3 regions of the Gilliamella sp. wkB72 genome follow, and region 1 is predicted to be linked to each of the others. Evidence: riboswitches for the same ligand, from Rfam matches in the RefSeq annotation. Region 1 holds a riboswitch; each other region holds the start of a gene.
The links. Region 1 has a riboswitch for thiamine pyrophosphate ahead of thiB (thiamine ABC transporter substrate binding subunit). Riboswitches for the same ligand answer to the same signal wherever they lie in the genome.
Positions count from the first base shown of each region.

Region 2: it holds a riboswitch for thiamine pyrophosphate, as region 1 does, so the genes downstream of both, tenA (thiaminase II) here and thiB (thiamine ABC transporter substrate binding subunit) in region 1, are expected to answer to the same signal.
Region 3: it holds a riboswitch for thiamine pyrophosphate, as region 1 does, so the genes downstream of both, thiM (hydroxyethylthiazole kinase) here and thiB (thiamine ABC transporter substrate binding subunit) in region 1, are expected to answer to the same signal.

Region 1 is NZ_LZEI01000011.1:146,565-157,693, forward strand. Features, by position in the region: gene cptA (phosphoethanolamine transferase CptA) at 1-1,591, opposite strand, end outside; gene A9G07_RS06570 (hypothetical protein) at 2,021-3,355, opposite strand; gene thiQ (thiamine ABC transporter ATP-binding protein ThiQ) at 4,089-4,790, opposite strand; gene thiP (thiamine/thiamine pyrophosphate ABC transporter permease) at 4,768-6,348, opposite strand; gene thiB (thiamine ABC transporter substrate binding subunit) at 6,362-7,360, opposite strand; TPP riboswitch at 7,401-7,509, opposite strand; gene argS (arginine--tRNA ligase) at 8,028-9,761, shown strand; gene A9G07_RS06595 (hypothetical protein) at 10,164-11,129, opposite strand, start outside.
Region 2 is NZ_LZEI01000006.1:366,701-377,829, forward strand. Features, by position in the region: gene A9G07_RS02995 (aminotransferase-like domain-containing protein) at 1-360, shown strand, start outside; gene A9G07_RS03000 (SemiSWEET family transporter) at 759-1,022, shown strand; gene A9G07_RS03005 (hypothetical protein) at 1,425-1,658, shown strand; gene A9G07_RS03010 (DUF1161 domain-containing protein) at 1,794-2,198, shown strand; TPP riboswitch at 2,235-2,323, shown strand; gene tenA (thiaminase II) at 2,376-3,020, shown strand; gene asnA (aspartate--ammonia ligase) at 3,067-4,059, opposite strand; gene A9G07_RS03025 (hypothetical protein) at 4,302-4,715, opposite strand; gene A9G07_RS03035 (hypothetical protein) at 5,755-7,047, shown strand; gene A9G07_RS03040 (hypothetical protein) at 7,925-9,178, shown strand; gene A9G07_RS03045 (hypothetical protein) at 9,990-11,129, shown strand, end outside.
Region 3 is NZ_LZEI01000012.1:40,425-51,553, reverse strand. Features, by position in the region: gene mnmE (tRNA uridine-5-carboxymethylaminomethyl(34) synthesis GTPase MnmE) at 1-641, shown strand, start outside; gene A9G07_RS07375 (LysR family transcriptional regulator) at 824-1,714, opposite strand; gene A9G07_RS07370 (DMT family transporter) at 1,863-2,765, shown strand; partial or broken gene A9G07_RS12100 (tRNA uridine-5-carboxymethylaminomethyl(34) synthesis GTPase MnmE) at 3,048-3,221, shown strand; gene A9G07_RS07365 (MFS transporter) at 3,311-4,735, opposite strand; gene A9G07_RS07360 (M20 aminoacylase family protein) at 4,751-5,923, opposite strand; gene A9G07_RS07355 (heavy-metal-associated domain-containing protein) at 6,355-6,561, shown strand; gene thiD (bifunctional hydroxymethylpyrimidine kinase/phosphomethylpyrimidine kinase) at 6,758-7,570, opposite strand; gene thiE (thiamine phosphate synthase) at 7,582-8,223, opposite strand; gene thiM (hydroxyethylthiazole kinase) at 8,223-9,008, opposite strand; TPP riboswitch at 9,061-9,162, opposite strand; gene trkA (Trk system potassium transporter TrkA) at 9,217-10,578, opposite strand; gene trpS (tryptophan--tRNA ligase) at 10,693-11,129, opposite strand, start outside.

The sequences.
Region 1 (11,129 bases):
GTTGATAATCATCGAAGCTTAACCCAGCCAAATCAGACCAAGTATGAATCAAATCCTGAGTACTAAATTTTCGATTCACATAAGACTCAAAATGATTATTAGGATGACTCACAAGCCACTTTGGCGATTGCCAAAGCATAAAAGGAACCGTATACATAGCCCTAGTTGGCGCCTTCTCATTACGCCCTAAAACATCATGCGGAGCCGTTTGATAAACTTCCTCACCATGATCGGAAAAATACAAAATAAAACCATTTGGATCACTATTCTTAAATAGCTTAAACAGCTCAGTGGTAACAAAATCATTAAACGCGACCGCATTATCATAACTGTTATAAACTTTTAACTTATCGTTATCCAAATTAAAATTTACGCCAGTCTTATCTTTAAAACGCTGATACTCCTCACCCTCCGGATAGCGCAGCTCATATTTCATATGGGTACCGAGCAGATGAATAACAATAAATTTCTTTTCAGCAGGATAATTTAGCACATTCTTAAACGGCTCAAAAACCGACGAATCATATTGTCTGGAGCTCTGATTACGATCATTATTCATATAAAACTGCTCATCAGCTTGCTTAGAGAACATCGTCAACATCGTATTGCGCTTGGTCATCGTTTGTTGATTGGTAATCCAAAAAGTCTTATAGCCGGCCTGTTTCATCAAATGAATTAATGATGGCTTAGAAAGATATAAATCAGGATGTTTCTCATCGGCCAAAGTTAGGGCTTGTTGCAAAATCTCAATCGTATAAGGTCTTGATGAAACAACATCATTAAAAGCAAGAAAATCAGGGTTATCTTTTTTAAATTGCTCGATTAACGGCGTCGTATCACGATCATAACCATAAATGCCCATACGGCTACGAGTAGTTGACTCACCAATCACCAGCACTAACGTTCTTGGAGTATTTCCATTGGCATCAGTTAAATTTTCGAATTTAGGCAAGGTTTCGAGATGATTCAAGATTTTGTCCATATTAGAAAGCTGAGAACGATAAGCAATATAACTACTGAGCAATTGCCATGGAACCGTCGTTTCCATCCGACTTAACAGATGCTGGGTAGCGCGCTCAAACGAAGTCTTCTTAATCGCCACACTAATAAACAAAGGCATCAACGCATAAACCACAATGATTATCGACACTAACCATTTAGTCATATTTTTTACATAAACCGGTTTAACCTTAAACCACAAAAACACCCCAACCAAAATATAAATCAACAGCACGGCGACGAGTTTAATACTAAGGTACTGGGAAATAAATTCATGTGACTCATTATAATTCGACTCTGCCATCACAAAAAAAACACTCTGCGAAAACTCCTGTCGATATATCGTAAAATAACCAATAGAAATTAGTGACAACCCACCGACAATAATGCCATAAATGGTAGCAAATTTTTTGGTAATATTAGGAAAAAAGAGAATAGGCACCAGCCAAATCATACTATAAATTATCGAGTCACGAAGCCCAATAAAATTAGCATGTCCTGACAATGCAATATAAAGTTGTAATGCACAAGAAAAGTAACAGAAATACAAAATAGCATAAACCAACGAGCGCCAACTAAAATTTCTATCCAAATTTTGCTCCAATAATTACAAATAAAAGTGCAACTAAACTAACAAAAACAGATTAACAAAACCTTAAGATGGAACTAATAAAGATTATTTATTGATTATGATGAAAAGGATTCAAAAACCCCGCTCCTCAACTTTTTTTGATGCAAAAAAATGGCTACTAAAAAAGCCACAGTTTAAGGCCGAATTGTTTATTTTAGATAACATTGCAGAATTTTACCCCCCAAAAACCCCACTCCTCAACTTTTTTTGCGATAAAACACTTCAAAAATAAACCCGACGAGGCGGGTAATTCAAACGTCGCTTAGCCACAAAATCGCTTTTTATAGCTAAACGACGTTGACTCGTTGAGTCAGCTTACTTTTAATCACTTAATACTATTTTTTATCACTCCCACCCCCGCCCTAAGGATTAAGAACGAAGGAATAAAAACTAAGGATGGGAGCAAAGTCCGTAGTCGTAGTTGTAGGTGTAGTCCCCATTCACGTAACCGTAGTCTGAGTCCACGTTAAACTGTTTACTACCAAACGGTTCACTAGTCCAGTGCCAACCGCTGTTGAAGCCAGCGCCTGAATAATAATCCATTGCGCCCCACTCCGAGAAAAAGCCAGAACCTATATGACGCGTGTAAAGATTATAAGGCGAGGAAGGGGTGGCCCCGACTGAACCACGACACCTAGAATCATAATAGGAGCCAGGCGGACAAGATGCATTGGTTAAATCCTTTACCTTAGGAAGGCGATAACCAAGACTATTACACCAAGATAATGTATTAGAATAATTTTTCTGCACAGAACCTCGGTTGACGAACCACTGCTTCAAAGTAAAACCATATTTGACGACTGGAGCACCATTAGTATCACGACCGACCAACTCGAATGTCTGAGGCAAAGTAGGTTTAGAAATAGGAATAGGACTGGATGAATCCTTCTGGGATTGAGTAGCGTAAGGACCAGTTAAAGTAACATGAACGCTTGTAGCAGTAGGACGAGACATTGTGACTGTGATACCTCCATGAGAAACAGGAGACCAAGACAATGGCTGACTTACACCACTAATGAGTAAATCAAAGTACAGTCCATTAGCACCAGTTGTAGGAAAGTTTTGGCCGTAAAGTGACGGGTCAGTTGACTGAGGGATAAAACCATTACCAGGGACCCACATCGAAGCTGGGCCTGCATAATTATCTGAACCCCAACTCACACTAGGAGTGGCCAAACAAACCACAGGCGAAGCCTTAGGATTAACATAATAAGTCACATAACTAGCACGGAAATCACTATGATTAGGAACCCCATAACGTGTGGATAATGTACCGTTAGTACTTGATAACGTAACCCTATAAGGAGCCTTACAAATCTCCGGCACTGTACTGCGTGATACCGTTTGACCGCTTTTATCGACGATAGATAAACTCAAAGAACCTGTGGCAGTAACGTCACTATCACCATCATCATCACCCCAATAATTATTAGGAGGACCGATAAGTGTACTTAAATCGACTGAATTAGTATTAGTTGGGACCAACATACTTATATCAGCAAAACTCTGACCCGCAACCGGCAAGGAGATTGGGGTCATATATGAAAGATTGGTTGATGGCATATATTGCGTACCATCAGATAACGTAATCCCAAGCAGACCGTTAGCATCAACCACACGAGTACGACCACCATCGAAAGTCAGATAAGGTGCACTACCCTGTATCGCATTCCTAGTTGTCTGTGATGTCAATGCATGACTGGAAAAAGGAAGAAAAAAAGCCACGAAAAAAACAATCTGCCGGGATAATTTGGGAAAGGATCGAAAACAGGATCTGAAAGGGGATCCGGAAAACGATCGGAAAAAAGATCGAGAAGAGGATCGCGGAAGCGATCGCGCGAAAATTCGCAGAATTTCACTTGATTGCGTGGAAAAACAAGTTTTAGTGAAAAATTTAAGTTGAGAGTTGAACTTAGACGAATCTAAAAGATAGGTTGGCCAGGTTGCCTGTTGCCTGTTGCCTGTTGAAAATTATAATGCATTTTAGACTACCTTGTCAAGTAATTTTTTGATTAATTTACAATTTTATACTTTTCTATCAAATTTTAGCCTATTAGCTAAAACCGTGTAAAAAGTATAGTGATTGGAAAAACACGATGCAACACTTTTTTTCGCTCATTTACGTTAACTTTTGTAAATAGGTTCTAAAAAAGATCTGGGTTATAATTATTTAATTATTGTTTTAATTTAATATATCGCAGTTACAAATCTTTAAAATTAGAGCAATTGATCCTCAAGAATTATATTTTAGTGTTTAAAATCGTGATTGTGATCATTTAAAAGTTTTTAAGTGAAATTTAAAACCTCAAAAACCCCGCTCCTCAACTTTTTTGATGGAAAAAACGGCCACTAAAAAGGCCATAGTTTAAAGCGGAATTACTTATTTGAGGCAATATTTCAAAACAGAATTTAGACCCCAAAAACCCCGTTCCTCAACTTTTTTTACTGAGGACACTAATTATGAATAATAACTTATCCCTAACAATTTAGCTATCACTTGATTTTCAGCTAGCTGTTTTGGTTCTGCATTAAAAATGACGTTTCCATTTTCAATAACCACACAGCGAGAAAAATGGCTAAGTGACTCATCCAAATAATGCGATACCATCATTAAGGTCAGATTAAATTCACTACAAACCTGATTCACCAATGCCAACATTTCAAAGCGCAGAGCCTGGTCAAGGGCAGAAAATGGCTCATCTAATAATAATATAGGACGATGTTGTATAAGACAGCGAGCCAGTGCCACGCGTTGCCGTTGGCCACCTGATAGCTGTTCGGGATAGCGATGGTTAAAGCCTTCCAGCCCGACACGAACCAGAATATCATTAATAGTCGTTTGTTCAGCTCGACTCAGTTTTAATGTCGGCTTGATGCCTAAAGCAATATTTTGTTCAACCGTTAGATGGCTAAATAAGTTATTTTGTTGAAATAGCATCGATACCGGGCGTTTACCGGGTAACGTTGTTGTGACATTTTGGTTATTTAAGATGATTTGTCCTGATTTAGGAAAGATGAACCCCGCAATTAAGCTAAGTAAGGTGCTTTTGCCCGCACCACTTGGGCCGACAATAACAACCCGCTCTTTAGCAGCAATATTTAGCGTAAAGTGCATGTTGAAGTTGTCATATTGATATTCAATTTTTTGAAGTTCGATCATAATCCATCACAACCAATAAACTAAAAGATAAAAGTAATAACATCGCCGCTGTCACGATACTTTCTTGATAATGATAATGCGATATCTGTTGATATAAATAATAAGGTAACGTGGTCACCGACTGCCCGCCAAACAGAGCTATTACCCCAAAATCGCCCAATGACAATATGGCAGCAAGGGCAAAACTCATCAACATAAGGCTTTTTAACCCCTTAAAATCGACCAAATAAAAGTGCGTTAAACCATTGATATTAAGGGTTTGGGTTAATTGCCAATAGCGTGCCGTAATATCATACATTGGCGTAGCTAAATTTTTAAGGATGAAAGGTAGCGCCATTAACCCATTACAAACCATAATTAATAAGCAGATAAAAACAGTGTTATGACTAAAACCGAATAACAATAAAAACAATCCCGATGCTAATACCATGTTTGGTATAGCTAATATCAAGGAGGCAACCATCATAAGCCGATTACTTAATTGACGTTGTTGGTTAATCAATAGTCGGCAATTGGTCCATAGCAAAAGCAATCCAAGAAAGATCGCTATCATAGCCGAACCTATAGCAATAAGGATTGAATAGAGTAAGGCTTGTTGCAACATCGATGTGAGTAATGAGATTTGAAAAAAATAGAAACCTTGAAAAAGTATAGTAATCATCGGGGACAATATAAATAATCCCCCTATTACGATAATTATCATACTAATCATTTTTAACCAATTGGTTATCGGTAATTGATAGTTGGAGTGACTAAATTTAACACTCAGCTTTCTATCATTGCTATTTATTTTCTGCATCAAGCTAATAAAAGCAATACAGCAAACCAACTGCACACAAGATAGTAATGCGGCTTGTAGTAGATCAAAGTCTCGCACCGCTTGATAAATAGCCACTTCCAGCGTGGTATATTTTGGACCACCACCCAATGCAAGCACAATGGCAAAACTCGAAAAACAGAGCATAAAAATAAGTGCTGCCATAGGCAATATTTGTCTACGAAGTAACGGCCATTCAAGTAATTTAAAATAGGTAAATGTTGAAAAATTAAGTTGTGCCGCTAACTGTCTTTGTTCTATAGCAACACTGTTTAATGTTTTGTAAAAGAGCACACAAGCATAAGGAAAATTCAAAAAAACATGAGCCAACAAAATACCTTGCAAGCCATAAATAGGAAATGAAAATGGGATATGCAGTACTTGGCAAATGTAAGCCAGTAAACCTTGTTGCCCATATACCGACAACAACCCTGTCACAACCACCAAAGCGGGTAAAATAAAGGTAATTGGCATTATTTTTATCAGTAACTTTTTACCTTTAAAATCAATAAAGGAGAGCGCCTTAGCCATTAATATTGCTGATGCCAGCGAAAGTATTGTCGATAACAAAGCTTGATAAAAAGTGATCCAAACAATATGAAGCACATAACTATCAAGATAAATCGTCAAATTTCCTGACTCTAAGGCAAATCGCCAAATAGCAATAAGTGCCGAGCTTAAAATGATGAGTATTAAGCTCGCTGCACTCATTCCGGGTAATAACGATTTAAATTTCAACATTGGCGATACGGATCTATTTACTAATTGCCGATTGCCATTCTCGAATCCAAGCTTTTTGATGTTTTTCAATCTCTGCTGGCTCAAATTCTAACGATTTATTGACCGAATTAATTTGCGCAAAGGCATTAGGTAGATCCGTTTTGATAATCGGATACATCACATTTTTCTCAGCAAATTGGTGTTGGACTTCAGGTGTCAGCAAATAACGTAAAAATTGGCGCGCTAGGTCAATTTCTTGACTGTATTTAATAATTCCGGCTACTTCAACTTGACGATAGTGCCCTTCATCAAAAATAGCTGCTTCGTAGTGATGCTCGTTTTCATTAATGATATGTGCCACTGGCGATGTACTGTAACTAAGGACAAAATCCGCTTCGCCTTTTAAAAACATACCATAAGCTTCGCTCCAACCTTTGGTGACTGTCACCGTGTTTTTAGCGATTTGTTGCCACGCTTCTGCTGCTTTATCTCCATAAACTTTTTTTACCCAAAATAGTAAACCGAGTCCTGGTGTACTGGTTCTTGGATCTTGGTAGATGATTTTCCAACCGGCTTTGTTTTCAACCAGTTCATGTAAAGAATGAGGTGGATTTTTGACTTTGTTATTATTGTAGATAAAAGCAAAATAACCAAAATCATAAGGCATAAAACTATCATCCCACCAATTGGTGTTAAGATTGTCGGGTTTAGCGATTTGATGAGGAATAAGAATATTCGCTTGTTTGGCTTGCTCTAATAGGTTGTTATCTAACCCTAAAATAACATCCGCATTCGTTTTATCGCCTTCAAGGCGAATACGATTTAAAACCGACACACCATCACCTAATGTCACAACCTCAAGTTGGCAATTGCATTGGGCTTCAAACCCTTTTTTGATTGCCTCGCCAGGTCCCCACTGTGACATAAATGAATTATAGCTATAAACCGTCAAAGTAGGCAGTTCTGCATTGGCTAATGGGCTAAAAAGAGAAAATAGAAAAATAACAGGTAGTAAAAAGTTTTTACAAAACATTTTGCCTCCAAAGAAATAGGTAAAAGACAAAAGGTTTGAGCAGATATAATAACTCAAATCCCTCCGCTGGCATTATCCAGTTCAGGTTCGACGAGTTATGTCAGTCAATCTGACACTCTCAGCCCACTAGGGCACCCCGTTGAGAACGATATTAGTTTAGAGGCTGAAGGTATAATTGTAAATAGTTACCTTCAACGGTTGCCTGCAAACTTATCTATGATTTTGGAAGAGAGTAACTGCGCTTGATCAAACTGATAGCTTTATAAAATTCCCGCTTAGCCCCATTTGTAATCAGAAAATCGATTTCTTGCTTATTTAAGGGGGGGAGTGAGTTTTGCATATTCATCCAAAAGGATATTTTCACCATAATTATCATACTATTTTGTCAATTGTGAATCTGATTTCTTGCAGATGACCTTGAGCAAACACCGAAGTTGAAAAGAGCAAAAGGATATTGATAATCAGGTAGTTAAATAAATTTCGGCACCTGTTTTCTCTTTATTTTTTTATCTATTTTATAATTGAGTTGATAGATTACATCTAAATAAAAAAATTTTCGTTTATCAAAGAATCAGCTATTTACTTGTCCTTAACTAATCCCACAGTGACAATTTATCAATTTATCAGTATTATATTGGGCATTTTATTTTAATCGATTAGGTTCAGTGTGAATATTCAACAACTATTAACACAACGTGTTTCTCAAGCAATGATTATGGCGGGTGCTGATAAAAACTGCGACGCTTTAATCAAGCAATCAGCTAAAGCCCAATTTGGTGATTACCAAGCAAATGGTATCATGTCTACCGCTAAAAAATTGGGAATGCCACCACGAGCATTAGCTGAAAAAGTTTTACAACATCTTGATATTGATGATATTGCCGATAAAATCGAGATCGCCGGTCCTGGTTTTATTAATATCTTTTTAAAAGATAGTTGGATTGCTGAACAAAACGAAGTCGCGCTAAATAGTGATAAACTGAATATTACTTTACCAGCCAAACCACAAACTATTGTGGTTGATTACTCTGCACCAAACGTAGCAAAAGAGATGCACGTCGGCCATTTACGCTCAACTATTATTGGTGATGCTAGTGTCCGAGTATTAAGCTTTCTTGGTCATAATGTTATCCGTGCCAACCATGTTGGTGATTGGGGAACCCAATTTGGGATGTTAATCGCCTATCTTGAAAAAATGGAAAACGAACATGCCAACGATATGGAACTTTCAGATTTAGAATCGTTCTATCGCGCAGCAAAAAAACATTACGACGAAGACGAAGCCTTTGCCGAAAAAGCCCGTAATTATGTCGTAAAACTTCAAGGTGGTGATCAATATTGCCGTGAAATGTGGCGAAAACTGGTGGATATCACCATGACACAAAACATTGCCACATATAAACGCCTTAATGTCACCTTATCGGTTGAAGATACAATGGGCGAAAGCATCTATAACAGTATGCTACCAGGCATTGTTGCCGATCTAAAACAGAAAAAATTAGCGGTTGAAAGTGACGGTGCCATCGTCGTATTTCTAGATGAATATAAAAATAAAGAAGGCGAACCAATGGGCGTTATTATCCAAAAACGTGATGGTGGCTATCTTTATGCAACAACCGACATTGCCTGTGTAAAATATCGTTACGAAACACTTCATGCTGAACGTATTTTATATTATACCGATTCACGTCAACACCAACATCTAGAACAAGTTTGGGATATCGTGCATAAAGCGAAATATGTACCAGAATCCTTAAAACTTGAACACCACATGTTTGGAATGATGTTAGGTAAAGACGGCAAGCCGTTTAAGACTCGCTCAGGTGATACCGTAAAATTAAACGACCTGCTTGACGAAGCTACAGAGCGTGCAGAAGCACTCATTAAAAGTAAAAATCCCGATCTTTCTCCAACAGAACTTGCCAAAGTGATTGATGCAGTAGCGATTGGCGCAGTGAAATATGCCGACCTATCCAAAAATCGTACCACCGATTATGTTTTTGATTGGGATAACATGTTGTCATTTGAAGGCAATACTGCACCATATCTACAATATGCCTATACACGCGTACTGTCGGTGTTTAGAAAATCAAATATCAACGAAGATAGCTTAACTGGTAATATCAATTTAGGCACGGACAAAGAGCGAACATTAGCAATTCGATTAATTCAATTTGATGAAACCGTTTCAACCGTTGCTGTAGAAGGCACACCGCATGTGCTATGCGCCTATTTGTATGATATCGCCACCCTATTTTCTAGCTTCTATGAGCACTGCCCAATTTTGGCAGCCGAAAATGAAGACTTGAAACATAGCCGTCTAAAACTGGCATCTTTAACAGCAAAAACCCTTAAAACCGGTTTAGATATGCTTGGTATTAAAACGGTTGAAAAAATGTAACAAAACCAGCCACCGATATTGTTCAATATCGGTGGTATATCGCCACTTAAAAACATCTTAAAAATTTCAGCATTTAAAATTGAGGGGAGTTTTATAAAACCAAATTCATCCCCAAAAAATCCTCAACTTTTTGATATAAAAACACAACTAAACACCACAGCTTAAAGCTGGATTATTCATATAAAACAATATTAAAAAGTAGGATTTAGAACCCCAAAAACCCCGCTCCTCAACTTTTTTTGTAATAAAAAAATAAACCCGCGGGTAATTCAAACATCGCTAAGCCACAAAATCGCTTTTTATGGCTAAACGACGTTGGCTCGTAGCTTGCTTTTAATTGCTTAATACTATTTTTTATCACTCCCACCCCCGGCCTAAGGATTAAGGACGAAGAAATAAGAGCTAAGGATAGACGCAAAGCCCAGAGATGTAGTAGTTGGTGTCGCTGTTCCACTCCACAAAACCGTCGTTTGAGCTCACGGTAAACTGCTCTCTACCATGCGGGTCACTAGTCCAGTAAAAAGCGCGCTTAAAGCCAACGCCTGAATAATCTTCCATATAACCCCACTCAGTGAAAAAGCCTGAACCAATTCTACGTTGGTAATAATTATAAGGTGAGGAAGGGGTGGCACCAACTGAACCCTGACACCTAGTGCCTGAATGACTACCACGACAAGATGCATTAGTTAAATCCTTTACCTTAGGTACTCGATAACCAATACGACTACACCAAGATAAAGCAGGAGAATAATTGGACTCAGTCACATTACCACGGTTGACGAACCACTGCTTCAAAGTAAAACCATATTTAACGACAGCATTACCTCGACTATCACGACCGACCAACTCGAAAGTCTGAGGCAAAGTAGGTTTAGAAATAGGAGTAGGACTGTTTGAATTATGCTGGGATTTGGTAGCGTAAGGACCAGTTAAAGTAACACGAACGCTTGTAGCAGTAGAATTAGACATTGTGACGGTGATACCACCCAGAGAAACTGGAGACCAAGACAATGGCTGACTACTACCACTAATATCTAAATCAAAGTACAATCCATTAGCACCAGTTGTAGGAAAGTTTTGACCGTAATAGCGAGGGTCTGTTTTTTGTGTGAGAAAACCCTTAGCAGGGTCCCACATCCAAGTCGGACCTCGGAAATCGTGAGATGGTGCCCAAGACGCTTCACCAAGCTTACCATATTTTAAATTAGGTCTGGCAAAACAAACCAAAGGCGCAACTTTAGGATTGACATAATAAGTCACATTACTAGTACGGAAATCACTACGATTAGGAAATCCGTAACGAGTAGATAATGTGCCGTTAGTACTAGATAACGTAACCTTGTAAGGAGAATTACAAGTCGTTAACAC
Region 2 (11,129 bases), on a different contig from region 1:
AATATAAGGCATCACATTGACTCAGGATTAAGTATATTACCGCAACTTTTAGCTGAAGAATATTTGACTCATCACTACCAATCCCATCAAGAATGGTTACGCCAGCAATTAGAACAGAAGGCTAACCAACTAATAGATTGGCTTGATGACTATTTTAAAGGTGACATCAATTACCAGATACCCACAGGCGGTTTTCATCTATATGCCCATTTGCCCGTTAGCAGTCAGGCGCAGGAGTTGGCTATTTTAAATCAATTACTAGCAAAGCATATAATAGTGTCACAAGGCACTGACTTTGGGGATCGAGTTGGCGCTATACGTTTAAGTTATGGTCATTTTGCAAAAGATTTGATGAGATAAAGCGAACTAACTTTTTATTGATTGTTCTAACAGGTATTTGGCGTTAATAAATAGATCATAACTGCTAGACAAACAAGGCAGGGTTAATCGGTAAACTTCAAATCTCATTATTGGATTGAATCTCAGCTAAATAATCACAAAACTATCAAAAAATCACGGTTTTTACGCCTTATTAGCTACATTATATGATATAACAATTTGCGTTTGATATAAGGCATTCGTAGCAATAACATTTATTATTAAAAACCATATCCGATTACTTAAAATAGATTCACATAAAAAATCTTATCATTTTATTTACAAAATATTATCTGAAACCACGGTACACCAATATTTAACTCACTTGTTATATATGTTAGATTATTTGCTCCTTTCATATATAAGCAGGTAGGCTGATTTTGAATCTTTCTCCAAAAGCTTTTCACTATTTGGGTGTTATCGCAACACTTGCATCATTAGGAATGTACGTATCGTATATCCCACAAATTATCGACAATCTTCATGGATTTAAAGCTAATCCAACTCAACCTTTAGCGGCAGCAATTAACTGCTCATTATGGGTCTGTTATGGCTTATTACGACAAAAAAAGGATTGGCCAATTGCAATAGCTAATTTTCCAGGGGTATTATTTGGTTTAACCGCGTTTATTACTGCTTTATAAATTCTTGTTTTAACTCCCTTATATTTTCTTTATACAGCATAATATATGCTGTATTTTTTTATAATCACAATTTTTGTGAAATAGGCTAGATAATGGTTACTCAAAAATTGAGAAATCAGAGAAGATTAAAAATTAACCTTGCATATAACTTATTAATTATTATATTGTTATTGAGTTATCAACAGGTTTGTTAAATACTTATCAAATAATAAAGTGAATAATTTAATCGATTAATCTAATTTATCGATTTACTATTGTTATCTAATAGTGATTAGACTATAGTAAAAGTCAGCCTATTTTTTAGGCTGGATTCATCTTTAAAATCTATCAGAATGTTATTTATATAAAGATTAACTAAATTTGATGATTAACAAATGAGTTTTATAAAATAAGGAAATCACCATGGCTGATATTAATCTTTCCGATGATTTGATAAAAGATTTTATCTACTCAATGTACCGTAAAGAGGTATTATTAAATTTAAAAGGTGTGGTTTTGACTGAAGAAGATCGCAAACAACTCCACGCAAAAAGAGACTTTGTAAATCAATTATCTGAAGCCGAATTATCCGATATTCGCTCATGGGTTCTAGATAAATTAAAATTACTCGAAAACCAACACCAAGAGCAGAATTAACTAAAAAATCTATACTAAGCTAGCTTTTTCAAATCTATTGATAAAATTTATTTGCAGCGTTATTCAAAACGATATGGACAGTTTAAACAATCGTTTTATAATGCATCAGTTACTCGATAATCTTAAGGAAAGATCATGAAAAAGTTAGCAGTAGTTTTATTATTAGGTCTCCCAGTTATTGCATCTGCGTCCAATTGTGACGAAATTAGTGCAAATATCGCCGAAAAAATTAAAAATAACGGTGTTAATGAAAATAGCTTCCAATTAAAACTTGTTCCTCAAGATGAACAAAATATTGAAGGTAAAATCGTTGGATCATGTGATCGAGGTAAACAAAGCATTGTTTATATTCGTACACCATCATCAAAATCAGTTAAAGATGAGCCTGAAACACCTGTTGAAATCACACCACAACCTGTCGAGAGCGACAGCCCTAGTAACGCTCCAGTTCAAACGCCAGCTTCGGCACCAGTAGAAAAAGTTCAAACTCCAGAGCCGACTTCTACAGAATCTCAGGAAACTGAACAAAAAGCAGAATAAAGAGAAATTTAAGTAACCATTTTATAAATTTTATAATTTGTTTAACCGGGGTGCTATAGGCTGAGATTATACCCGTTGAACCTGATTCGGTTAATACCGACGAAGGGAGTTTAAAACACGTCTATTATAGAAATCTGTTTAACTCCTTATAGCGAATTTGTCAAAAAAGGAGTCATTATGCCATCATTTAACTCACTGATTGAATCAAGCGAGTGGAAACACTATATTCAACATGATTTTGTTCAACAATTAGGAAAAGGCACATTAGACTTAACCTGCTTTCAAAACTACCTTAAACAAGATTATCTTTTTTTAATCAACTTTTCCCGAGCTTGGGGACTTGCAGTATATAAAAGTCACGACATTGCTCAAATTCGGCAATCATTAGAGAGTTTAAAAACCATTGTTGAAGTTGAACTCGATCTGCATATTGAATATTGCAAAAAATGGCACATATCTGAATATGAACTAAGCACATTAAAGGAAGCCAAAGCCAATAGCGATTATACACGTTATGTGCTTGATATAGGATTACACGGCGATATATTAGATATACACATAGCAATGGCACCCTGTTTAATTGGGTATGGCATGATTGCCAATTGGATTCAAGGTTGGGACGAAAACAACCCATATCGCTCTTGGATTGAGATGTATGCCAGTAAGGAGTTCCAACAAGCAGTACAAAAAGAAATTGCTTGGATAGAACAACAATTACTTAATATTAGTGAAAACCGATTTAAACAATTAAGCCAAATATTTAAGCAAGCGACGCAATTGGAAATAAATTTTTGGCAAATGGCATTGGATAAAAGTGACTAGTAAACAGCATGTTTTACCAGTTTAGATAAAACATGCTGAGCATGAATTATAAAAGTTGTTGATAGTTTTGCTTGGTTACATCATCCCAAACACTTGCTTGGACTTGCCCAATATGATGTTGTTGTAAAAGCAACATAGTTAGTCGAGATTGTCCAATCCCGCCACCAATTGTCTGTAAAAAATCACCATTAGCTAATGCCTTATGCCAAGCATATTGCAGACGATCTTCATTATTGGTTAATTTTAATTGACGCTTTAACGTCTCAGGATCGACGCGAATACCCATTGACGAAATTTCAAAACCACTATTTAAAACTGGATTCCAAACTAAAATATCACCATTTAATCCTTTAGAACCCATCTCATTATCGCTACTCCAATCATCATAATCAGGGGCGCGCACATCGTGTTTTTCTTTATTTGACAAATCACCACCAATACCGATTAAAAATACTGCGCCTAACTCCTTAGTAATCGCGTTTTCGCGCTCTTTTGGTGACAAATTAGGATAACGTTTCAATAACTGCTCACTATCCATAAAAGTGATCGACTCTGGTAAAAAACAAGAAAGATGATATTTTTCTGAAACCACTTTTTCTGTAGCCTTAATAGCACTATAAATCTTCTCTACCGTCTGTTTTAAATAAGCAAGATTGCGATCTTCAGGACGAATCACTTTTTCCCAATCCCATTGATCGACATAAACAGAGTGAATAGGGGAGAGCTTATCTTCATCAGGGCGAAGCGCTTTCATATTGGTATAAATACCTTCACCAACTGGAAAATTATGTTGGCTCAAGATTTTGCGTTTCCATTTAGCGAGTGAATGAACCACTTCAAATTGTGCATCAGGAATACTCTTAATATTAACCTGTACCGCCTTCTCAGTCCCAGATAAATTATCCTGAACACCATCACCAATTTGACTTAAAAGTGGGGCTTGAACTTCAATTAGTGATAAATTATTAGCTAATTGCTCAGCAAAAAATTGTTTAACAAAATTGATCCGTTGTTGCTGCTCTTTAAATGATATCGTCATGTCTCATCTCAAAAAGTGAATGGGTTAGTGACGATAAATTAAACTAGAAAACAGAAATATGCAAGTTAGAACATATACGGACTTTTTATAAAACGCTAAGCACTATAATCAAATTCACGGATTTCCGATGCGGGCAAGGACTGCATCACACATTAAACGTAAAAAATGAAATTAAATTACCCAATAATACAATATATTAGGTAATTATGTTTCATCATATAGGTAAAAGATAATTGAGTTAATTATTGATTAAAATAGGTGGAAACAATATGGGTTAAATTTGGCTTTTGCCATTTTGCGATGAACACAAAATTAGGTACTATAAATGGATATCTTTTGTTTCCAGCCATAGTAAATTCAAATTTACTGGTAATCCAGCCTTTTTTGAACTTGAAATTTGAAATTGACGTCATTGGTATTCGAATAACATCATTCGTTAAATCTGCACCGAGAGTTAAGCCAATTAAAATAATTTCATCGGAATTAAAATAAATAAGGTAGTGTTTAATATCAAAAGCGGCTGCGCCCTGAAAAAGTGCAAATCTCCAAAGTTTTGGGTGGATAGAACCATAAATTATTGATGAGCTATTAAAATCGGGTAATTCAAGTTTTTCAAATAAGGCTTTTATTTTTTCTAGTTTTAACCCATCATTCATGTTAATACTCCCTAGCGTTGAAAATTTACTCTTAATTAAAACATTGTTTTTATTAAAAAATCGAAGATTGTAAGAAGTTGAGGGGATTGATTATAAAACTATTAAAAACTAATTAAAATAGAAATGTAGTAAGAGATCATAACTATCATATAGAAAAAATTCAGACTTACGAATGGATGAAATATGATCAAATAAGTTATTGCATAAAATCCTTTCGTAAAGGGAGAGGATATGTATTTAAAAATTAAATAGTCGAAGAAATCATAATAAGCGATTAAGCGGCTTAGCGACGTTTGAATTACCCGCGGGTTTATTTTTGAGGTTTCTATCGCAAAAAAAGTTGAGGAGCGGGGTTTTTGGGGTTCTAAATTCTGCTTTGCAATGTTGCCTCAGATAAATAATTCCGCTCTAACTATGGTGATTTTTAGAAACTCTTCTTTCCGTCAAAAAAGTTGAGGAGCGGGGTTTTTGAGGTTTTAAATGTCACTTAAAAATTATTAAATGATTAAAATTCCTGTTTTAAGCCCTAAAATAAAATTTTCAGGATCAATCGCTCTGATTATAAAGATTTGTAATGATGATATACTTAATTAAAACAATAGATAACCAATTGCAACTTAGATTATTTTTAGATCCAATTTACAAAAGTTAACACAAATGAGCGAAAAAAAGTGTTGCATCGTGTTTTTCCAATCACTATACTTTTTACACGGTTTTAGCTACGAGGCTAAAATTTGATATAAAAGTATAAAATTACAAATAAATCAAAAAATTACTTGACAAGGTAGTCCAAAATGCATTATAATTTTCAACAGGCAACAGGCAACAGGCAACCTGGCCAACCTATCTTTTAAATTCGTCTAAGTCCAGCACCCAGTTTAAATTTTTCACTGAAACTTATTTTTCCACGCAATCAAGTGAAATTCTGCGAATTTTCGCGCGATCGCTTCCGCGATCCTCTTCTCGATCTTTTTTTCGATCGTTTTCCGGATCCAGTTTTCGATCCTTTTCCGAATTATCCCGGCAGATTGTTTTTTTCGTGGTCTTTTTCCTTCCTTTTTCTGGTCACGCATTGACATCACAGACAACAGCAAATCAGATACAGGGTACTCCACCTTATCTGACTTTCGACGGTGGTCGTACACGTGCAGTTGATACTAATGGTCTGCTTGGGATTACACTATCTAACGGAGCTAATTACACGCCTTCTAATAATACTTCATCTACAACCCCAATCTCCTTGCCCGTTGAGGGTCAGAGTTTTGTTGATATAAGTATGTTCGTTCCTACTGTTACTAATTCAGTTTCTTTAAGTACACTTATCGGTCCTCCTAATAATTATTGGGGGGATGATGATGGTGATAGTGACGTTACTGCTACAGGTTCTTTAAGTTTATCTATCGTCGATAAAAGCGGTCAAACGGTATCACGTAGTACCGTGCCAGAGATTTGTAAGGCACCTTATAGGATTAAGTTATCTAGTACTAACGGTACATTATCTACTCGTTATGGCGTTCCTAATCGTAGTACTTTCAATGCTAGTAATGTGACTTATTACGTCAATCCTAAGGCTTCGCCTGTGGTTTGTTTTGCCAGACCTGATTTGACTTACGCTTCAGGTCAATATGCTGGCCCAGCTTCGATGTGGGACCCGGATAATGGTTTTATTCCTCAGTCAACTGCCCCATCATCTTACGGTAGAAACTTCCCTACAACTGGTGCTAATGGATTGTACTTTGACTTAGATATTAGAGGTGTTAGTCAGCCATTGTCTTGGTCTCCTGTTTCCCATGGAGGTATCACTGCTACTATGTCTAATCCTACTGCTACAAGCGTACGCGTTACTTTAAGTGGTCCTTACGCTACCCTATCCCAGCATAGTTCAGACAGTCCTGGTCCTATTTCTAAACCTACTTTGCCTCAGACATTCGAGTTGGTCGGTCGTGACAATAATGGTAATCCAATTGTTAAATATGGTTTTACTTTGAAGCAGTGGTTCGTCAACCGAAATAGTTATTTCACTAACGATCCTTCTGATATTTTATCTTGGTGTAATAGTATTGGTTATCGAATGCCTCGCGTAAACGATTTAACAAATTCAAATTATCGTCGTTTAGGCGCTACCCCGTTCTCACGTGGTAATTATTACCAGCGTAGAATTGGTTCAGGCTTTTTCACTGAGTGGGGTAGAATGTCTGGAAGCAATATCTTCGGTTGGTACTGGGCTAGTCGCACGGATGTTAGAGGCTCGGCTCTCGTGAGAACATACAACGGTGACGTGAGTTTTCCCCAGCGCAACTACGGCTACTACTGCCTTTGCTCCCATCCTTAGTTTTTATTTCTTCGTCCTTAATCCTTAGGCCGGGGGTGGGAGTGATAAAAAATAGTATTAGGTGATTAAAAGTAAGCTGACTCAAGGAGTCAACGTCGTTTAGCCATAAAAAGCGATTTTGCGGCTAAGCGATGTTTGAATTACCCGCCTCGGCGGGTTTATTTTTGAGGCGATTTTATCGCAAAAAAAGTTGAGGAGCGGGGTTTTTGGGATTCAAAATTTTGTTTTGCAATGTTGCCTCAAATAAATAATTCCGCTCTAAATATGGCACTCTTTAGTTATCGTGTTTTTCCATCAAAAAAGTTGAGGAACGGAGTTTTTGAGGTTCTCAATTTCACTTAAAAAATTATTAAAATATCAAAATCACTAAATTTCTAATCCAAAGCCCTAAAATAAAATTTTTGAGGATCAATTGCTCTAATTTCAAAGATTTGTAACTGCGATATATTCAATTAAAACAATAGTTAATCAGTTATAGCTTAGATCATTTTTAGATCTTATTTACAAAAGTTAACGTAAATGAGCGAAAAAAAGTGTTGCATCGTGTTTTTCCAATCACTATACTTTTTACACGGTTTTAGCTAATAGGCTAAAATTTGACAGAAAAGTATAAAATTGTAAATTAATCAAAAAATTACTTGACAGGATAGTCTAAAATGCATTATAATTTTCAACAGCCAACAGCCAACAGCCAACCTGCCAAACCTATCTTTTAAATTCGTCTAAGTCCAGCACCCAGTTTAAATTTTTCACTAAAACTTATTTTTCCACGCAATCAAGTGAAATTCTGCGAAATTTCGCGCGATCGCTTCCGCGATCCTTTTTCGGATCCTGTTTTCGATCCTTTCCCAAATTATCCCGGCAGATTGTTTTTTTTGTGGCTCTTTTCCTTCCTTTTTCCAGTCATGCATTAACTTCACAGACAACTAGGAATGCGATACAGGGTAGTGCACCTTATCTGACTTTCGACGGTGGTCGTACACGTGCGGTCGATGCTAACGGTCTGCTTGGGATTACGCTATCTAACGGAGCTAATTACACGCCTTCTAATAATACTTCATCTACAACCCCAATCGTCTTGCCGGTTGAGGGTCAGAGTTTTGCTGATATTCGTATGTTCGTCCCAACTAATACTAATTCAGTCGCTTTGAGTTCTCTTATTGGTCCTCCTAATAATTATTGGGGGGATGATGATGGTGATAGTGACGTTACTGTTACTGGTTCTTTAAGTTTATCTATCGTCGATAAAAGCGGTCAAACGGTATCACGTAGTACCGTGCCAGAGATTTGTAAGGCACCTTATAAGGTTACGTTATCCAGTACTGACGGTACATTATCTACTCGTTACGGATTTCCTAATCGTAGTACTTTCCGTGAAAGTAGTGTGACTTATTACGTAAATCCGACTGGTCCTGCTGTTTGTTTTGCAAAACCAGGTAGTTTGGCCAGGTCGACTTCGAGTTCGTCTTCAATGTGGCACCATGTTAATGGTTTTCTCACACAAAAAACAGACCCTCGCTATTACGGTCAAAACTTTCCTACAACTGGCGCTAATGGGCTGTACTTTGATTTACTCATTAGAGGTGTAAGTCAGCCATTGTCTTGGTCTCCTGTTTCTCTGGGTGGTATCACAGTCACAATGTCTAATCCTACAGCTACAAACGTTCGTGTTACTTTAACTGGTCCTAGCGCTAGTCTTTCTTTGCCTCAGACTTTCGAGTTGGTCGGTCGTGATACTAATGGTGCTCCTGTCGTCAAATATGGTTTTACTTTGAAGCAGTGGTTCTTCAACAGTCCTGCGAGGAGAAATTATTCTTCTGCTTTATCTTGGTGTAATAGTATTGGTCATCGTCTGCCTCGCGTAGAGGATTTAACCAATGCAGTTCGTACAGATGCAGTCGTACCTAGTGCCACCCCTTCCTCACGGGGTAATTATTTTATGCGTCATATAGGTTCTGGTTTTTTAGCTGAGTGGGGTCGTATGCCTGATTATTCAGGCGCTGGCTTCAACAACTACTACGTTTGGTACTGGACTAGTGACCTGCGTGGTGATGAACACTTTTCCGTGGGCATAAAAGACGGTTACGTGCGTTGGAACTTCTACGAAAACTCCACACTTTGCTCCTCTTAGTTTTTATTCCTTCGTCCTTAATCCTTAGGGCGGGGGTTGGAGTGATAAAAAATAGTATTAAGTGATTAAAAGTAAGCTGACTCAACGAGTCAACGTCGTTTAGCCATAAAAAGCGATTTTGCGGCTAAGCGATGTTTGAATTACCCGCCTCGGCGGGTTTATTTTTGAGGCGATTTTATCGCAAAAAAAGTTGAGGAGCGGGGTTTTTGAAGTTCTAAATTTCACTTAAAAATTATTAAATGATCCAAATCACTAAATTTCTAATTCAAAGCCCTAAAATAAAATTTTTGAGGATCAATCGCTATAATTTCAAAGATTTGTAATTGCAATATCTTTAATTAAAACATAAGTTAATCAAATGTCGGTTAGATCATTTTTAGATCCTATTTACAAAAGCTAACGTAAATGAGTGAAAAAAAGTGTTGCATCGTGTTTTTCCAATCACTATACTTTTTACACGGTTTTAGTTACAAGGCTAAAATTTGATATAAAAGTATAAAATTACAAATAAATCAAAAAATTACTTGACAGGGTAGTCCAAAATGCATTATAATTTTCAACAGGCAACAGGCAACAGGCAACCTGGCCAACCTATCTTTTAAATTCGTCTAAGTCCAGCACTCAGTTTAAATTTTTCACTAAAACTTATTTTTTCACGCAATCAAGTGAAATTCTGCGAATTTTCGCGCGATCGCTTCCGCGATCCTCTTCTCGATCTTTTTTCCGATCCTTTTTCCGGTCGTTTTCCGGATCCTCTTTCAGATCCTGTTTTCGATCATTTCCCAAATTATCCCGGCAGATTGTTTTTTTCGTGGCCTTTTTCCTTCCTTTTTCTGGTCACGCATTGACATCACAGACAACAGCAAATCAGATACAGGGTACTCCGCCTTATCTGACTTTCGACGGTGGTCGTACACGTGCGGTCGATGCTAACGGTCTGCTTGGGATTACGCTATCTAACGGAACTACATATACACCTTCAACCAATACTTCATCTTCTTCAAGACCTATCACCTTGCCGGTTGAGGGTCAGAGTTTTGCTGATATTCGTATGTTCGTCCCAACTAATACAAATTCAGTCGCTTTGAGTTCTCTTATCGGTCCTCCTAATAATTATTGGGGAGATGATGATGGTGATGCTGACGTTACTGCTACTGGTTCTTTAAGTTTATCTATCGTCAATAGAAGAGGACAACCAGTGTCACGTGATACTGTGTTAACAACATGTAATGATTCTGCACCCTATCGTGTAACATTATCCAGTACCAATGGCACATTAGCAACTCGTTACGGTTTTCCTAATCGTAGTACTTTCAGTGCCCGTAATGTGACTTATTACGTCAATCCAAAGCCTGGTTCCTCAGTTTGTGTCAAATTTACTAGACCGGCTTTAAATCTTGGTGGAGGTGATTATGCTGGTTGGCCTTCGATGTGGGACCCTGCTAAGGGTTTTATCCCTCAGTCAACTGATCCGTCACTTTACGGTAGAAACTTTCCTACAACTGGCGCTAATGGATTGTACTTTGATTTAGATATTAGTGGTAGTAGTCAGCCATTGTTTTGGTCTCCAGTTTCTCTGGGTGGTATCACAGTCACAATGTCTAATTCTACTGCTACAAGCGTACGCGTTACTTTAACTGGTCCTTATGCTGCCGAATCCCAGCATAATTCAGACAGTCCTAGTCCTATTTCTAAACCTACTTTGCCTCAGACTTTCGAGTTGGTCGGCCGTGATAATAATGGTAATCCAGTTGTTAAATATGGTTTTACTTTGAAGCAGTGGTTCGTCCACCGAGGTACTAACTATTACACTTATTCTAATACATTATCTTGGTGTAATAGTATTGGTTATCGTCTTCCTAAGATAAAGGATTTAACCAATGCATCTTGTCCGTCAGACGCCAACTATAATAACTGTCGTGGTTCAATCGGCGCCGAACCTGCCTCACTT
Region 3 (11,129 bases), on a different contig from region 1:
CTATTGTTACTGACATAGCAGGGACAACACGTGACGTTTTGCGTGAACATATTCATATCGATGGTATGCCTTTGCATATCATTGACACTGCCGGACTACGCGAAGCCAGCGATGAAGTAGAACGAATCGGTATTGAACGGGCATGGCAAGAAATTGACCAAGCGGATCGGGTGTTATTTATGGTTGATAGCACAACAACCAATGAGGCCAACCCAGAAAAACTTTGGCCAGAATTTATTGAACGCTTGCCTAAAAATATGCCAGTAACCGTTATTCGAAACAAAGCAGACTTAACAGGTGAACCATTAGGCTATAGTGAACAAAATGGTTATTGCCTTATCCAACTATCAGCACGAACTGGAGAAGGTATTACCTTATTACGTGATCATCTTAAACAGGTAATGGGCTTTACTAGTAGTACAGAAGGGGGCTTTTTAGCTCGTCGACGACACTTACAAGCACTTGAAAAAGCTGCAGAGCATTTAAATAATGGTAAATACCAGCTCACAACATTTCATGCTGGCGAACTATTAGCAGAAGAACTAAGATTAGCTCAAGAAGCTCTGAGTGAAATCACTGGTCAATTTACATCAGATGATTTATTAGGAAGAATATTCAGTTCATTTTGTATTGGTAAATAATTTAAGTTTTACAGTTAGAGAGCTAATACTTGTCAAAAAACAGAATTTAGTGTTTTGGTTTTTGAACATAATGAAATAAAAGAGTTGAACTACAGTAATTTCTGGAGAAAAATCAATGTTATTCGAAAAAATATAAAAAATATACTTAGTAAATACGAGAAATAATCGTTTAGGTATGGATTTTAAAGCATTAAATTTACATAATTTTCAATGTATTGTTTAAAAATCTTTACTCTGTTTGGCATATAATTTCTATCCTTGAATATTAGAGAGATCGGTCGAATGCTACCGATCCAATTAGGTAACACTTGCACTAACTCTCCATTAGCTAAACTTTTTTGAACAAACTGAGATGGAACAAAACATATCCCCATTCCTGCTTTGGTTGCGTCAATTATTAGTTCAGTATCATCCATAATCAAATAAGGATTTGCTTGTACCTCATAATATTCTTTATTTGTGGTATTAGTGAGTGACCAGCTTAAGTTATGACTTATATTAATTAAATTTTTATCGAGTAAATCAATGGGATGTGTACATATAGGTATTTGTTCTAAATAATCTTTGGATGAGCACAAAATATTTTTCGACAATAGTATTCGTTTTGCTATCCAATCACTATCGGTCAAATCTCCCACACGTATGGCAATATCTATATTCATATCAGCTAAATTGACAATTTGATTCGTAGCCATTAAATCTATTTTTATATCAGGGTATGTTTTCATAAATGAAAACACACAGTTTCCAAACCATTGATGTGTTAGGCTTAATGGTGCAGTTATTCTTATTGTTCCGGATAACTTTTGGTTAAAATCATACAAATCTTCAGCTGTTTCAACAAACTCCTCAACTAAGGTAGTAAATTTAGCAATATACATTTGTCCTAATGTCGTTAGGGTGATCTTCCTACTGCTTCTATGCATCAAAAGACCGCCAATAGCTTCTTCTAATTGAGTTAGACGTCTGCTTATAGTTGGTGAAGGCATACAAAGTTTATGCGATGCCTTAACAATACTACCTTCTTTAATTACATTAATGAAAATGACCAAATCATCTAATGATAATTTCATTTTTGAAATTTAACCTTCTTTTTTTGTTTATTGTATTATAAATGGATTATTCATAAAATCAAAATCTATCAGTTATTGACCTACCTTAAGAAACGAGGACTAACTTGATATCATCAGATGCCTTTTTATGAATAAAATAGAGATTAAAATGAAAAAAAAAATTACAATTTTACTTGTTACACTATCAACCTTTTTTTGGGGAACTAATTTTAATGCAGGTTCAATAGTTGTCTCTTCCGTATCGCCACTTACAGCAGCTTCTGAACGATTTATTATTGCAACATTAGCTATTTTTGTTTTTATGATCATTAAAGATAAAGGCAACATCAGCACATTTAGATTAAATTGGAAACCATTAATTTTACTTGGGTTATGTGGCATTACAGGCTTCAATTTAGCCTTTTTTATCGGATTACAAACTACATCCGCTTTAAATGGTGCACTTATTATGGCTACATCGCCAGTGACAACCATATTAATATCTTCAATTATAGAAAAACACCGTGTTTCATTGCCACAAACTGTAGGGATGTTGATCAGCTTGATTGGTGTAATTTTAGTGATAAGCCATGGTGATATAAATAATATACTTAAATTACATTTTACTCGTGGTGATTTGATTATTTTATTGGGAAATCTGGCTTGGGCAACCTACACTGTTGGATGTCGTAGATTTATATCCGATTCGACACCATTACAAACAACAGCTTTTACGATGTTATTTGGTACTATAGGAATAGTTGTATTTTCTTTTTATCAAAGTGACTTAATAAAAGAGATTGAAGAAATTTCAACATACAATCAAATTATTCTTATTTATATGGGACTTGTTGGTTCAGTATTAGCATATTTATTTTGGAATGTTGGGATAAAAGAACTAGGTGCAGCTAATACTTCATTGTTTTTCAATTTCGTACCTGTTTTTACTTTATTACTCGCTTTTATAACCGGTACAATACCCAATTTATTACAGTTAGCTGGAGCCCTTTTAGTTATAAGTGGAGTGATATATGCGACAGGATCTTATCAAATATTAAAAATTAATCGTTAAAAAAGTCCTAATATCACAATTCAATAATCATTATTTGACATAATTAACCATAAGTTCGAGAGTTTTTTTGTTTAAAGATTTTTTGAGTAAAATGTCATTTAATGTTTTGTGCAATGACGGTTAAGTAGATTTGTACTCGTTATGGCTATTCCCTCATTCAATTATTAGTACGAAAAGGATAAGCTATTACCCTATTATGTGATCATATCAAACAGGTAATGTGTTTTCTTGTAGCTCAGAATGAGACTTTTTGGCTTATTACTGACATTTATAAGTACTTAAAAAGCAGCAGAGCATTTAAATAATGGTAAATATCAGCTCACAACATTTCATGCTGGTGAACTATTAGAAGAACAACTTAGACTTGCGCAAGAGTCATTGAGTGAAATCACTGGCGAATTTACCTCCAATGATCTACTTGGGCGCATATTCAGCTCATTTTGCATTGGTAAATAAGCTGATCATACTGTCGGTTAGAAATATAGGGATAAAAATAAGAAGTCATATCCCTATGAAGTGTTTTAAGAATTAAAAATTAACTTAAGCTATTTATTCTTGCCGGCATTATTTGGAACTAAAAATAAAATTGAAATAAAACATAACAGACAAAATCCGACATTAATCCATAATCCAATTGCTGCGCCAGTTGCTATACTTTGACCACTGGCAATAACTGCAGCATAAATTGATGCTGAAATGGCGACACCAAAAGCACCGCCTAATGAACTTGCCATTTTATATATTCCTGATGCAATACCAACTTTATCTTCAGGGGCGCTAGAAATTGCTGTGTCGATCGAAGGTGTCGCATAAAAACCTAAACCAAGACCAAATAAAATGTAGCCACCTAATACTGAAATAATATAAAGCATATCTGGTAAAAATGTCAGCGTCATCAATGCAATTCCGGAACCAGTAATTAACGGTCCCATTAACATTGGTTTTTTCGCACCTACCTTTTGTAAGATTTTTTCACCAACACGAATCATACATAAAACCGAAACTAAATAACCAATAGTTAATAATCCATTTTGGAAAGAGGTAAACCCTCGCCCCTGTTGGGTATAAGTGCTGGCCACAATTAACGTGCCTGCAACAGCATTTAGCATAAAGTTGGATAAGGTAGCACCACGGTAAGGGATATTTTTAAATAATGCAAAATCAATGAAAGCGCCACTCGCTTTACTTTTTTCAATAACAAAAAATAAAATCATAAAAACAAAACAAACGGTAGCCAACGATAATGTTGCTACACTAGTCCATCCAAAAGTAGAACCTTTGGTTATCACAAGATTTAATGAAACTAACGTAATAACAAAAACAAATAGCCCTACATAATCAAATTTTGGCAGACTCGAAGGATCTTCAATTTTGGTTTCAGGAGTTCCTTTCAACAAAAGCATACCTAATACAGCACAGATAATAGAGATTATAAAGATCCATTGCCAACCTAAATAAGTCGCTATTGCACCGCCAGCAAGCACACAAGTGCCCGAGCCGCCCCAAGATCCAATCGACCAAAAACTCAATGCACGCTGACGATCTTTACCTTGATAATAGGTTTTCACTAATGCTAAAGTCGATGGCATAATACAAGCTGCAGATAAGCCTTGAATAATGCGTCCAAAGGTAAATAATATTTCTCCTTGGGCGAAAATCAAACAAAGACAACCAATAATACTTAAAATAAAACCAAAGTAAGTAAAACGAACTCGTCCAAAGCGATCAGCTAAACCACCAGCAACCACAATAAAGCAGCCAGAGAAAAGTGCAGTCAAACTTACTGCTAAATTAAAAGAGGCTGGAGTGATACCAACAGTATGCTGAACAGCCGGTCCAACATTGACTATTGATTGAGCAAACAGCCAAAAAGTAATAACCCCTAATACAATGCCTAATGTTAACCGGTTATAACTTTTAAATTGCGCGGTGCTAGAACTCTTTGAAGTTGACATATTTAAACCAGACATAGAAGCGATTTATCCTTATTTACTTAAATATGTTTCAGTTAATGCAACCCAATATGACGCAGCAGGAACAATACATTTATCATTAAAATCATAACCAGGATTATGAACACTACAAAATCCTGGTTCGTCTCCATTGCCGATAATCATATAACAACCATTTGGATTGCTCTCTAACATAAAAGCAAAATCTTCACTGCCCATAAAAGGATGGCAATTATCATGAACACGATCTTTACCGACTAATTTCTGAGCAACTTCTAATGCAAATTTTGTTGCATTAGCATCATTATGTAAAACAGGGCTACCATTGATATGTTCGATTTTAACTGAGGCGCCAAAACTTTCCGCCTGCGAAGTGGCAATTTCGGTAATACGCTTGAGCAATAAAGTTCGGGTATTATTATCTAATGCTCTGATGGTTAGCTTCATCAATGCATCGCTATTCACCACATTGGGGGCTTCGCCAGATTGAATACAACCAATCGTGATAACAGCTTTCTCAAAGGGTGAAACATTGCGGGAAACAATACTTTGTAAAGCAATGCTAATATAACAAGCAACAAGCGTCGCATCAATTCCTCGCTCAGGCATGGCTCCATGAGCACCTTTCCCTTTGATGGTGATATGAATCGTATCGGATGAAGCCATAAGAGCACCGCTTTTAAAATAAAAATGGCCTTCCTTAAATCCGGGCATATTGTGAATACCGAAAATCACATCACAAGGAAATTGTTTAAATAAACCCTCATCGACCATCACTTTCCCACCATATAACAACTCTTCAGCTGGTTGAAAAATGACATGTAAAGTCCCATCAAAGTTGCGTGTTTCGGCAAGATATTTAGCTGCACATAGCAAAATAGTGGTATGCCCATCATGACCACAACCGTGGAATTTACCATGGCTAACACTGCTCCAAGGTTTACCCGAAGCTTCAACAATAGGTAATGCATCCATGTCAGCTCTAATACCTATTTTCTTATTACTAGCGCCATTTTTCAAAACACCAACGACGCCAGTTTTTGCTAGACCACGATGAACCTCATAGCCCCATTCAGATAGCTTATTTGCAACTAAATCACTGGTTTTTTTCTCTTCAAAACCTAACTCAGGATGTTTATGAATCTGATGTCGAATATCAACAAATTCTTGTTCTGTTTTTCTAATCGTTTCCATAATATGCTGCATTTTAGGCTCCTAATTAACCTGAATATCGTTTATGAGAAAAAAAATAAAAATGGAACTATACATCTAAGTTAAAATTATATTTAAAAACAAAAACTAACTTTGTTATCAAAACCACATAGATGAATAAATATACAATCTAATTTTGTATAAGTCGATTATTTCTGTTATTCAATTTTTATTCTTGAAGGATAACCTTTCTTATTTTTCTTGGCACGATGGTTTATTTGAGTATAAAGGAGCAGAAACGCTCAATCATTACGATTTATTAATAACAGATATAAATCTTATAAATTTTCATTATTCTGAGGTGTTTTTTTTGTAGGCTTATTGGCGTAATATAATCACTATACTTTATATGGCAGGCAAATTTATTTTAATTATAGATGTTCCAACGTTGCACTAGATGAATTATTAGATAACAAAAGGGGATAATGATGAAATTAATCGTCGATAATATGAGTTGTCAACATTGTGTTAAAACTATTACTAAAGCAATTAACGATATTGATCCTAAAGCTAAAGTGACCGTTGATTTAGCGAAGCATGAGGTTGATATAGAAGGTGGTACTATCTCACAAGAAGCTGCAATTCAAGCCGTTAATCAAGCGGGGTTTGAGTTTGTGGGTATTTCGTATTAAGGCAATACTATTTACAATTTCTCATTTTAAACGATTAAGACAATCGCTTAAATACTAGATAATACAAATATCCAATAGCCTCTATTTTACTAGATAATGCACTAAAAAAGTTTTCATATACTTCATTGGCACGGATTGTCGATGAAGTATATAGCTGTTGAAAATAGCGTTTGCCGAAAATACCACATTTAGCTTTCTAGCCTTTTCCTGCGGTGTCCCACCATTGATAAAAATGGTGAGTAGGTCCAATTCCTTTACCAATTTTCAAATTATCTGCATTTTCAATGGCACCTTGTAGGTATTTTTTTGCTTGTTTAACGGCTTCTTCTAACTCATATTTTGGTAGTAGTGCTGCAATAGCTGCCGATAATGTGCAACCTGTACCATGTGTGTTTTTAGTTTGGATACGTGGTGATGCCATTCTGATGATCTTTGTTGGCGTGATTAGATAATCAGGACTTTCTTGACTTGGCAAATGCCCTCCTTTCATTAATACTGCCTGACAGCCTGATTTGAGTAGCTCATAACCCTGTTGTTGCATTTCATCTTCGTTTTGTGCCTCATGACAATCAAGTAATGCTGCTGCTTCTGGAAGGTTAGGGGTGATGATGGTGGCGAATGGTAATAGCAATTCTCGAATAGCGGTAATGGCATCATTTCTCAATAAAGGATGCCCCCCTTTGGCTATCATTACCGTATCAAGAACAATATTGGCAATAGGATTATTGCTTAATAGATGATTAACCGTGGTTACAATCTCTTTATTCATCAGCATACCGATTTTAACGCTATCAATATGGATATCTTGATATAGTGTGTTAAATTGAGCCTCAACAAATTCGGGTGGCACCGGGTATATGCTATTAACACCTTGTGTACTTTGTGCGGTTAAAGCAGTAATGACTGACATCCCATAAGCGCCAAGCGCTGAAAAGGCCTTTAAATCGGCCTGAATACCTGCACCGCCACTAGGATCGCTACCCGCTATAGTTAATGAAACTGTTGTCATGGTTTAATTTCCTATCTTGCTTGTCTTATTTTTCTAATCAAATCAGATGTGGCCTTAGCAATATCTCCTTGCCCGCAAATTGCGGATACAACGGCAATACCTTCAATGCCAGTTTGAATCACTTCAGTTAAATTGTTTACACCGATACCACCGATCGCAACGGCAGGGCATTGTTTTGCTTTAACAAGTTCAGTCAATTGGGCGATGCCTATTGCTTCTGCTGCATCTTTTTTGGTGGGGGTTGGATAGATAGGGTCAATACCTAGATAATCGACTAGTTGCCAAGGAACGCGCTCAAGTTGCGAATAATTAGAGACTGAAAGCCCTATCCATTTATCTTCTCCAATTAATCGTCGTGCAACTTCGACAGGTAGATCGCTTTGTCCAACATGAACACCATCGGCATCGACAGCTAAAGCTATATCAATATGATTATTAATCAATAGTGGAACTTGAGTGTCGATTAATACTTCTTTTAAAGCTTGGGCGGCTTTATACCAATTTCTACCTGAATATTCTTGTTCTGAACGTAATTGAACGGCAGTAACACCATTTTCAACTGCAAACTTAGTGGTATTAACCATACCATTTATGCCATCACAAAGTACTGGATCAAGTACTAAATAGAGTGTTAAATCAAGTTGCTTCTTCATCAAAAATCCTTATTTGTGGTGAAAAGAGAAAGTTGGTCAATAATTGACATAGCAAAAGTACCTAACCCTTGCTGTTTATTAGCGAGTTCACCCGCTTTTTTCATCATAAAGCAGGCTGAAGCAGTAGCCTTTAAATGATCTTCAGAACTTGCAATCAATGCAGCTACAATCGCAGATAATGAACAACCAGTACCAGTTACTTGTGTTAGCGCGATATCACCCCCAACAATTCTATAAACCTGCTCACCATCTGTGACATAATCGGTCTCACCTGTTATTGCAACAATGGTTTGATATTTCTTGGCTAATAGCATTGCCGCATTTAATGCAGAATCAGTAGAATCCAGTCCATCAGGCCCTTTTGATGATGATTGTTGACCACTTAATGCTAGAATTTCTGAAGCATTTCCTCGAATAACTGTCGGTTTAAATGTTAATAATTGCTTAGCAATTTCAGTACGATATTTCAATGCTGCTCCAACTGCGACAGGATCTAATACCCAAGGAGTTTGATTAGCTTTTGCGGCGGCTAGTAACATGCTTTTAGCGCTATGACTATTGATCGTACCAATATTAATTAACAAACCATTTGCAATGGCAACAAAGTCCTCAACTTCTTGCTCAGCTACCACCATCGCTGGTGAAGCCCCAATCGCCAAAAGAACGTTAGCGGTGTAATTTTGTACCACATCATTGGTAATACAATGGATTAAAGGTCGCTTCTGATGAACTTGCTCAATAAAAGGAATGGCATCTTGATTTGAAAATAATTTAATGACCGACATATTCTTTCCTTATCTAATAAATAATATTAAGGGAAGAATGTGTCAAAAGCGGTAATTAAGACAGAGACTTCCCTACGCTGGCATGATCCAGATCAGGTTCAACGGGTAAATTCTCAGTTTTTTGCTCTAACAAAAAACACCCCGAGTCTAAATAACAAATTTGGATAAAATTGAATCTATTATGAACTGAGTTTAAAAATTAAACAAGTTATTGTAATAATCTTTCTATATCACTAATGGCGCGTCTATCCGGTAAGAAAATTATTAAATGATCGCCATCTTCAATCATTAAATCCGTATTTACTATAATTACATCTTCACCACGAACCACGGCACCAATCGTAGCACCTGAAGGTAATTTTAAACTGTTGATATTTTTACCGACTAATTTTGAATTTTCGGCTTCACCACGAGCAACTACTTCGACAATTTCTGATTCACCTTGGCGTAATGAGACAACTTTAACTACACCCGTTTGCCTAACATGGCTTAGTAGTTCTGAAATAGTGGCATGTTGTGGTGAAATCGCGATATCAATAACACTATCGTTAATCAATTCTAAGTAGGCTTGTCGCTGGATAAGAACGATGACTTTTTTTGCCCCCATTCTTTTTGCCAGCATAGATGACATAATATTGGCTTCATCATCGCTAGTGACCGCCACAAACAGATCGGTTAACTCGACTTGCTCTTGCGATAATAATTCTTGGTCTGATGATTCACCATGTAACACGGTGGTATTAACTAACTGCTCAGCTATTAATTCAGCTTTTTCTGCATTACGTTCAATCAACTTAACTTGATAATCATTCTCTAAACGTTTAGCTAAAGCAATGGCAACGCCACCACCACCGCTAATAATAATACGTTTATAAGGTTTTTCTAGCCTTTGTAGTTCACTGGTTACTGCTTTAATGTTGAGGGGAGGGGTAATAAAATAAACCATGTCTCCAGCTTCAATTAAAGTCGAACCTATTGGACGAATAAAACGATTTTGACGATAAATAGCAACAACACGCGCTTCGACATGTGGTAAATGCTCTTTAAGTTCGGACAGTTCGCTCCCCACTAACGCACCACCGTAATAAGCGGTTACAGCAACCAAACAGACACGATTATCATAAAACGAAGCAAACTGTAGAGCACCAGGATATTGAACTAATTGGCTAATATGATTTGTAATTAAGTTTTCAGGAGCAATAATATGATCGATGTTGATACAATCTTTATTGAAGAATGGGTATCTTTCATCGTTATATTCAGGAGCACGGATTCTAGCAACTTTTTGTGGAATATTAAACATCACATGCCCAATCTGACAAGCCATCATATTTACTTCATCAGAATTGGTAACGGCAACTAACATATCGGCTGATTCCGCGCCAGCACTCTCTAATACTTGTGGGTAAGATGATTTACCGCAAATGACTTGTAAATCAAAACGCTCTTGCAAAGATTGCAATTTATCATGATCTTCATCAACGACAGTCACATCGTTCTGCTTTTCAGTTACTAGATATTCAGCAAGTGCACTACCAGTTTGGCCTGCACCAAGAATGATAATTTTCATAATAAACCTATTATAATCAAAAGGCCTCAAGCTAACTCATTATTAGAACAATAGAGCTCATATCAATTAAAGCCGTTTGATATTGTTTAGTAATAATCGCAATCTTATTTTAGATTATACAAAACCGATTGCGTCATAAACCTTCTTCAACGTAGGCTCTGCTTTAGCGCGAGCTTTTTGTGCTCCTTCTTGCATAATTGAAAGAAGATAATTTTCATCATCTCGATATTGATGATATTTTGCTTGTAAACCGGTTAACATCTCGATAACTTGATTTGCCACCTCGGTTTTTAGATGACCATACATTTTGCCTTCAAACTCTTTTTCAAGTTCAGCAATCGGCTTACCTGTAATACCTGTCAAAATATCTAACAGATTTGAAACACCGGCTTTGTTTTTTGAATCATAACGTACAACAGGTGGTTCGTCTGAATCGGTCATTGCCCGTTTAATCTTCTTCTCGACATCTTTCGGATTCTCAAGTAAACCAATAACATTGTTACGATTCTCATCTGATTTAGACATCTTTTTGGTTGGATCTTGTAAAGACA